DNA from 4 places in the Shewanella piezotolerans WP3 genome. Region 4 is predicted to be linked to each of the others. Evidence: predicted binding sites of a transcription regulator. Region 4 holds the regulator's gene; each other region holds the start of a gene.
What was found. Region 4 encodes sigma-54, which starts transcription at its own class of promoters, with help from an activator protein. Its sites were predicted from a motif close to GTTGGCACGNNNNTNGNNT; they were not measured.
Positions count from the first base shown of each region.

Region 1: SWP_RS00835 (DUF4097 family beta strand repeat-containing protein) is a predicted target of sigma-54. The motif match lies at 1,372-1,390, and genes of this name have one in related genera.
Region 2: flgF (flagellar basal-body rod protein FlgF) is a predicted target of sigma-54. The motif match lies at 1,140-1,158, and genes of this name have one in related genera.
Region 3: SWP_RS17835 (LiaF domain-containing protein) is a predicted target of sigma-54. The motif match lies at 1,200-1,218, and genes of this name have one in related genera.

Region 1 covers NC_011566.1:188,962-191,170, reverse strand. Annotated here, with positions in the region: gene SWP_RS00845 (M14 family metallopeptidase) at 1-309, shown strand, start outside; partial or broken gene SWP_RS00840 (class I SAM-dependent methyltransferase) at 395-1,200, opposite strand; gene SWP_RS00835 (DUF4097 family beta strand repeat-containing protein) at 1,452-2,207, shown strand.
Region 2 covers NC_011566.1:1,545,168-1,547,376, reverse strand. Annotated here, with positions in the region: gene flgG (flagellar basal-body rod protein FlgG) at 1-349, opposite strand, end outside; gene flgF (flagellar basal-body rod protein FlgF) at 360-1,103, opposite strand; gene flgE (flagellar hook protein FlgE) at 1,296-2,209, opposite strand, start outside.
Region 3 covers NC_011566.1:4,210,083-4,212,291, reverse strand. Annotated here, with positions in the region: gene SWP_RS17840 (HP1242/YdcH family protein) at 49-294, opposite strand; gene SWP_RS17835 (LiaF domain-containing protein) at 501-1,142, opposite strand; gene catB (type B chloramphenicol O-acetyltransferase) at 1,417-2,046, opposite strand.
Region 4 covers NC_011566.1:681,528-683,736, forward strand. Annotated here, with positions in the region: gene hpf (ribosome hibernation promoting factor) at 1-117, opposite strand, end outside; gene SWP_RS02995 (RNA polymerase factor sigma-54) at 148-1,659, opposite strand; gene lptB (LPS export ABC transporter ATP-binding protein) at 1,796-2,209, opposite strand, start outside.

The sequences.
Region 1 (2,209 bases), 490 kb from region 4:
ATAGATACTCAGCAACCGCTTGGCGATTTTGCAATCTTGCTACTGGAGCCACAATCACCAGACTCGCTTTTTCAATGGGGTTTCTTTAACCCTATTTTCACTCGTACCGAATACATCGAGAACTATGCGGTTGAGCCATTAGCAGCGCAGATGCTAAAACAAGATCCAGCGCTGCAAGCAGCATTCGATGAAGCGCTTAAGGATGAAGCGTTTGCCGCCGATCCAAAGGCGCGTCTGCGTTGGTTCTATCAGCGCAGTCCCTATTACGACAACCAATATTTAAAATACCCAGTATTAAGAAGTAATTAATCCTCTGGTTTTTATGATGAATACCAAGATATAGCTCAAACAAAAACAGCGCCAAATGGCGCTGTTTTTGTGTTAAAAATCGAACTTAGGCCTTCTTATAGCCCGATATAGCATAGGTCAGCGGTAAGCGTTGCCCTTGCTGCTCAACAAAGTAACGTGAGCGCAGCGCTGTCCCCTGAGGTAAAGTGACACTCAACCGTTTCACTCTGTAAGTCCATCAAAACAGTTGTATGGGCTAAAATCGAATTCATTGAATGAGTCGATTTCGATACCAGCACTGATCAGTGCATTGATGACATCAGCAAGAGAGTGCGGCCAACTCATAAAGGTCTCCGTTTCATCACCTGCATTCTCAGTGTAAGTCGGCTCATCTTCCACATCTGGCTCATCTTGATGAAAATAGCTATAACCGTCAAACACTGCCTGTGCGGGGTGAAACTCCACCATATAAAACTGACCACCCGCTTTAAGCTTGCTGGCTATGGTTTGCGCCCACTTATTTAGATCTGGCAACCAAACAATGGCGCCGTACGAGGTAAAAACAATGTCAAACAGACCTGCTACCTGTTCTGTCACCTGATAGACATCGGTACAAATAAAATCCGCATCAAGCTTAGCTTGAATGGCTAATGATTTAGCTTGCTCAATGGCTGCGCCAGAGAGATCGACACCGGTTACTTTTGCACCTAAGCGTGCCCATGACATGGTGTCTAAACCAAAGTGGCATTGCAGATGTAGCAGACTTTTCCCCTCTACATTCAGCGCAGCTAACTCTATCTCTTGCAGTGAGCTGTTACCCGTTAAAAACCCAGCGACATCGTAAAAGTCAGAGGTAACATGAGTTTGCACTCGTCGATCCCAACCTTGTTGATTTACAGATAAATAATCCATTTTTGCTTCCATCCTCTATGACTGAACTAGGCTATAACCGAAAAACTCAGCAGTAATAAACGATTAAGTAAAATCACTAACAATGTCGATTTTGGCCAATTTTTTGAGTTAATTCACCACCAACAGCCAAGATAACAATAAAACATCACAATTAAAACAAGTAGATAACAAGTTGGCATGCTACCTGCTTAGATAGGTCATAACTTTAAATACACAATTGATTCTAAAAAATATAATAAGGACATCGTCTTATGAAATTAGCCTCTAGTCTTTTTGCGGCAATCATAACGTTAGCGCTATCGGGTTGCATCATCAATGTAAATGGCGCTAGCGCTGGCCCACTTGATCATCAGAAAAAGCAGATCCAGATTGAAGCTGCGGGTATCGATACATTTGTCGCTAATACTGGCGCAGGAGATTTAAAGATCCAAGGCGTGACCGGATTAACCCAAATCACCGTGGTAGCTGATATCTACACTTATGGTGATATTAAAGCCGACTTAACACTAGAGAAAAGCGGCAGCAATGCTAAATTAGTTGCCGAGTTTGACAGTAATATCAATTTTAGTCGCTCGCCGTATATCGACCTCACCATTCAAGTTCCTGCCGATATGATACTGAAAATAGACGATGGTTCTGGCGACATTGAAATTAAAAATGTCTCAGCCAATATTGAGCTTGAAGATGGCTCTGGTGACCTTTCAATTCAAGGTGGACATAATCTAAGTATCACAGACGGTTCAGGCTCTGTATCGATTACTAACACCACAGGTAAACTAACTCTGGAAGATGGTTCTGGTTCAATCAACCTAAACGGCATCGGAGGCGACACCAGCATCGATGACGGCTCAGGCGATATGACAGTAACCAACGTCAATGGTCACGTTGTTATTGATGATGGTTCAGGTGATATCGAAGTCGACAACACCAAAGGGCTTAGCATCGTTGAAGCTGGTAGTGGCGATTTGAGCGTCGATAATATTAACGGTTCAGTGAGCATGAACTAAGC
Region 2 (2,209 bases), 860 kb from region 4:
TACGTGTATATGCTGCGGTGCCATCTGGCATTTGTACTTCAAAAAATCCTGGACCTTCAACCATCAAATCAAGCGAGTTGTCAGTGGTTAGCATGTTGCCTTGAGTAAAGACTTTTTGCGTTGCAACCACTTGGGTACCCGCGCCAATATTTAAACCGTTTGGCAGTTTGGTGTTTGATGCACTTACCCCACCCGCTTGGTTAACGTTTTGATACAGGAGATCTTCAAACACTGCGCGGCTCTTTTTAAAGCCAACAGTACTGGCGTTAGCCACGTTATTCGAAATAACAGAAATATCAGTCTGCTGAGCGTCTAAACCAGTCTTACTTATCCATAAAGCGGGATGCATATTCTATCTCCTAGCTAATGCGCATTAATGAAGCAGATGCTTTATCTGTTTCTTCAGCTGTTTTCATCATTTTGACTTGCATCTCAAACTGACGTTGTATGTCAATCATCGATACCATCTCGTGTACAGCATTGACGTTACTGCCTTCAACTGCCCCACTTAGCAGACCAACGGAAAGATCAGCAGGTGCTGGTTCACCCGACATTTGACGAAATAGTCCATCTTTGCCGCGCATTAAGTTTTCATTACCAGGATTGACCAATTTAATACGGCCAACCTCTTCAATGACCTCAGCAGTGGCCCCTGTTGGACGAACAGAGATAATGCCATCTTGAGATATTTCAATTTTTTCGATCGGAAGCGGTAATACGATAGGTCCGTTGTCACCCATTAGTGGGGTACCTTTATCGTTACGGAGCACACCAGTGGTATCGAAACTCAAGCTACCAGAACGTGTATAAGCTTCGCCGCCATCATCAGCTTGAACCGCAATCCAGCCATCGCCTTTAACGGCAATATCTAGATCTCGACCAGTGGTCTTGATAGGACCATTGGTAAAGTCTGCTGACGGGCTCTCTGTCATAGCAAATACACGTGTTGGCAGTCCTTCACCAAAGGCTTGCATTGAACGCGCTTGTGCGAGATCAGCTTTAAACCCATCAGTGTTAGCGTTTGCCAAATTGTTGGCGCTAATCGCCAACGAATTCATATTCTGCTTTGCGCCGCTCATAGCGACATAGAGTAACTTGTCCACGTAATGCTCCGTCAAACTTCCGTCTAACGTATTAATTAGCAAGCATCGTGCCAGAAATTGATTTTATAAATTAAGTATAGAAAGAGGAGGTTACGAATAAAACTGTTAACGATGAGTCGAGAGAGGAAACACGTTGCCGCTGCGGCAACGTGTTTTACTCTACCGCAGCTAAAGCGGATAGAGGTGTGAGAATTAACGGATCTGCAATACCGTTTGTTGCAAGGTATTGTTGACTTCCAAAGTACGAGAGTTAGCTTGGAAGTTACGTTGCGCCGAAATCAAATCAACAAGCTCAGTGGTTAAGTCTACGTTTGATTGCTCAAGTGCCGATGAACGAATACTACCAAAGGTGCCACTGTTAGCTTCACCCGCTAATGCAGGACCCGAATCAAGGCTCGCTTTCCAAGAGGTATTGCCTGCTTGTGATAAGCCTTGCTCATTGGCAAAGCGAACTAATGCAACGCGTGCAAGAGGTACCGTTGAGCCATTACTGTAGCTGGCGTTAATCAGACCATCAGCGCCCACTTCAACGTTAGTTAATCGCCCAACGGTAGTACCATCCTGCGTCAACTCAGTCACTTCAAAGGGTGAAGCATATTGCGTCGGGTTATTAAAATTAAGTGTCAAAGTTTGCGCACCATCAGCGCCAGGGCCTAAAACATTTGCCCCACCGACGCCCAACGCCTCAGTCTGAATAACTGCTGGGTTACTGCCAGTGTACGCGCCAGTATCATTAAAGGATATCGCAGCACCTTTCCAACCACCTGCGGTTTCAGCATTAGCGGTGCCATCAGGATTACCATCGCCTGTTGTATCGATATCATAGGTACCAGATGCAGGGTCCAAATCGACCTGTTTACCGTCAACGGCATAAAATGCAACCCAGTTACTTTCACCGGTATGGGCAGCATTCGGAGGACGAACAAAGTACGTGGTCATCACATGTGGCTCACCTAATGAGTCATACATGGTGACCGATGTTGAGTTGTTGAATGTATCTGGGTCATCGGGGTCGAAATTAGCAGGATCAAACGTCTTATCACCCGCATTTAGATTCATCTGCATGCCGATGTTATCGGTTTTTACTGGGCTACCCGCTGTATCTG
Region 3 (2,209 bases), 1.9 Mb from region 4:
GGTTGACCAGCCATGAAGGTCACGGCTGGTTAAAGTACAGTGTGCAGCTTATTTATGATGTGCTTGTAGCATTTGAAACAACACATCTTTAAGGTTCGCGCGCTGAACTTTTAGCTGATGCATATGTTCGTCGTCAGTAGGACTGCCGTTCACTTCAAGTTTTCGAATTTCATAATCTAACAGATGATACTGCTTGGACTGCTCTTCAAAGGCGGGATCTTTATGGTTTAAATGTACAATGTCTTGTTTAAATTCTGGGAAGTCAAAAATAAGCGCGTGATTCTCATTTAGCATAGCTACTCCAGGAGTCTGAACTACAAGGTTGTCTATGACCCACATTACAGCATTATCGATTTTAGCAAAGGGGTTAATGCCGCTATTTTGCCGATCGAGTTAACAAAAATTACTATGCCAAGTCGCTTCTAAGAGGAGGAAGATACTCTCATACCGTGGGTACGAGAGTGCTAGGAGTCAGATATTGTGACTGTATGCTAGTGAGATCAATTGAAGGTATTTTTCAACTGATTGGCAAAGGCGATAAACTTCTCTTTAATGGTACGCTTTACTGAAACAGATAAACTGCCGAGTATGACTTTACCTTCGATGGTAATGATAGGTGCTTGGCGGTTCGCCATCGACGGAGCACAGTTTTCAATGCTACTGACCGCACAGTAAGTTTTGCACACCACATTGACATTCTCGGGGATAAATACCGTTGCGCTACCTAAAATACAGTTGAGCTTTATGGTGATATCTTGGTGCTGAAAAATGGCATCGGTAAAGTCGAGGGTTGTTTCGCCTAACACATTGTTGACTTTGATTATTTTGGGAACCACCCACTGACCGCTACGCTCATTGTTACCAAGCACACAATTGATATTCAGCGTATCATCTTGTTGGTTACTAGAATAATTAGGCGTAAATTGCTGATCTTTCTTACTGCTGTAATCATCGTCAGCGGACAGTGACAGATCCGAAACTAAATTGAGCAAGTCTTGATGAGACTCACTGGCCATCGCATCATCGAGACGTCGCTCAAATGCTTCAGCAGATATTATTCCGTGACTGTAGTTCACAATCAGCTTGTCGATGACTTCTTCTCTTACTTTCTCAATAGGTCTATCTTCTAACGTGACTGGCATCAGCCGCTCCTTTGGCTCTAAATTGATAATACAAAACAGTAGTATTGAACTAAAAATAAGCATTTTTCATGCCGAACACCCAAATGCCAGCCTAATCATGATGTTAGTGATTTGTTGTCATCTTTATGGGTTAGCATACCGTCACAGTTTAGCTAATTAGTTAAACATAGCACCAAATAGTGGTGGTTTTAACTGCAGTAATAGTATTACAGCGGTTGGAAACGGTTAGAGGAAGGTGGCGTTAACGACTAATTTGGTTAAGGCGTGCGAATGATTAAAGATTAAAATCTTGCCAGTAACTGTATAGGCCACCTATATTCAATGAGCACATTAAGGCCATCGCACCTTTGAGCTCTTCATCGCTCCAAAGCCACCATTGCATCTCGAGCAATTGAGATATTTCGGTTTCTGAAAAACGGAAACGAATATGTTTTGCAGGGTTTGAACCTACAATTTCGTAGGGCGCAACATCTTTGGTCACTACCGCGCGGCTAGCTATAATCGCGCCATCACCCACAGTCACACCACTCATTATCATGGCTTCGCTGCCAATCCATACATCATTGCCTATGATGGTATCGCCAGCACGCTCAAACCCATCTTTGGCTCCGATAAAGTTGTCATTGTCTTGATAAAAGAAAGGAAAGGTACTGATCCAATTGTTTTGATGACCTTGATTTCCCGCCATCATAAAGACCGCGCCAGATCCAATCGAGCAGTAGCTACCAATCATGAGCTTATCAATGTCTGTTCTATCCGCCATTAGGTAACGTGCACAATCATCGAAACTGTGATTATGGTAATAGCCAGAGTAATAACTGTGCTTACCAACAACAATGTTTGGGTTGGTGACTTGCTCTTGGAGCGACTTACCCTCAAAAGGGCTTTCGAAATAATTGTTCAAGCTAAAAACCTTTTTAACTTCTGTGGATGCTGGGTCTCAGGAGCGTGCCTAACACTGAGTGACAATACTGCTCAATGTCGGCTCTCCAGAGGTTTGCCAATGGTACTCAAAATAGCAATTAGTTGCCTTTACTTCTGCGACACTAGGCCTGTTTTTCGGCACT
Region 4 (2,209 bases):
GACGTGGACATTATTGATCTGATCGAAATGACGTTCAAGCTTTGTAAACTTTTCTTCTACATAGCCACGCAATGATGCGGTGATTTCGATGTGATGTCCAGTAAGGTTAATTTGCATAGAAAATTCCTCCAAGTGCCTAATTTTGAGTTATAAACTCTTACGTTGGTTTGAGGGCGGGATCAGCATTGCTTCACGATATTTCGCGATAGTACGACGAGCAACTTTTATCCCTTGTTCTGCCAAAAGTTGCGCCATTTTGCTATCGCTTAATGGTTTCTTTTGGTTTTCAGCTGCGACTAACTTCTTAATAAACGCTCTAATAGCTGTTGATGAGCACTCTCCACCGTCGTCGGTTCCGACATGACTAGAGAAGAAATACTTTAATTCGAAAATACCTCTGGGGGTATGCATATACTTTTGAGTGGTAACCCTTGATATGGTGGATTCATGCATCTCAACGGCTTCTGCGATATCATTCAAAACCATTGGTTTCATGGCTTCATCGCCATACTCAAAGAAGCCTTGCTGGAATTTTACAATGCAGTTACTGACCTTTAGTAAAGTTTCATTACGGCTTTCTAAACTTTTAATAAACCACTTAGCTTCCTGCAAATGACCACGGATGAACTGGCCATCGGCTTGGCTTTTAGTGCTGCGAGCCATTGAAGCATAGTGCTGATTAACATTAATTTTAGGCATGTAATCTGGGTTTAGCTCAACCACCCAGCGACCTTTCTTTTTGGCCACTGATACATCGGGAATAACGTATTCATCTTTGCTGCGAGTGACTGCTAACCCTGGTCTTGGGTTGAGAGTTTGGATCAGGCTAATGGCTTCACGTAGTTCATCTTCTTTAAGCTTAGTTTTACGCATTAACTGTCTAAAGTCGCGTCCTGCAATCAAATCTAAGTAGTCTTTGATGAGTAGGCGGGCATGGTCAATATGCGGTGTGGTAGCGGCATATTGGGCCAGTTGGATCAATAGACACTCGCTTAAGTCGCGAGCGGCAACGCCAATGGGGTCAAAATGCTGCACGCGCTTGAGTACGGCTTCGACTTCATCAACCTCAATTTCAGGGTCGCCCATTGCCTCAAGAATATCTTCGCAGTTTTGAGTGAGGTAACCACGTTCATCAATAGCATCAATAATGGCGGTGGCGATAGCAAGATCGTTATCGGAAAATGGTGTTAAGTTCTTTTGCCACTCAAGGTGCTCATATAAGCCTTCGCTGGTTTCACCTTGGAATGGCATATCGTCATCGCGCATACCGCCAGAGCTTGCATTTGAAGAAACGGTATAGACTTCGTCCCAAGTGGTATCCATCGGCAGATCATCTGGCATTGAATCTTGGGTTAATGCATCAGAGGTTTCTACTGCAGCGCTATCTTGCTGGGGATCAACTTCGGCGCTGGCGCTGTAATCGTTGTCACTATCGGATTCTGAATAGCTATCGGATTCGCTGGTGGTGCGATCTTCATTGCTGACAGGTTCACTGTCAGATTGCTCTTCATCTAATTCTAGTAGGGGATTTGACTCTAATGCTTGCTGGATCTCTTGCTGCAGCTCTAAAGAGGACAGTTGCAGTAAGCGGATTGCCTGCTGTAACTGTGGAGTCATGGTTAGCTGCTGACCCATTTTGAGCTGAAGTGACGCTTTCATCTTACCGCTATTCCCTACACTGTAATTAAACGTTGAAGCTCGTTAATTTGGCGAAGAGAGCATAAAGGGCCAACACTATGATTATATTAGTATACTTAACTAGTGCCGCGCTTTAAACGCTCATGTTGTTGATTAACTATAGCCTGAATTGTTCACCTAAGTACACTGCTCTAACCTGCTGGTTGTCTAAGATTTCAGCAGGCGTACCCTCAGCAATGAGATTTCCGTGACTTACGATATATGCATGCTCACAAACGTCTAATGTTTCACGAACATTGTGATCAGTAATTAGCACACCTAAGCCGCGGCTTTTTAGCTGCTCAATGATTTTTTTAATGTCGATGACCGAAATTGGATCTACACCTGCAAAGGGTTCATCAAGCAATATAAATTTTGGGTTGGCAGCTAGCGCTCGTGCAATTTCAACTCGACGGCGTTCACCACCTGAAAGTGCCATGCCTTGGCTGTCACGTATGTGAGTGATATGAAACTCTTCAAGCAGGCTCTCTAGTTGCGCCTCACGCTGCTCATTGTCAATATCGCTGCGAGT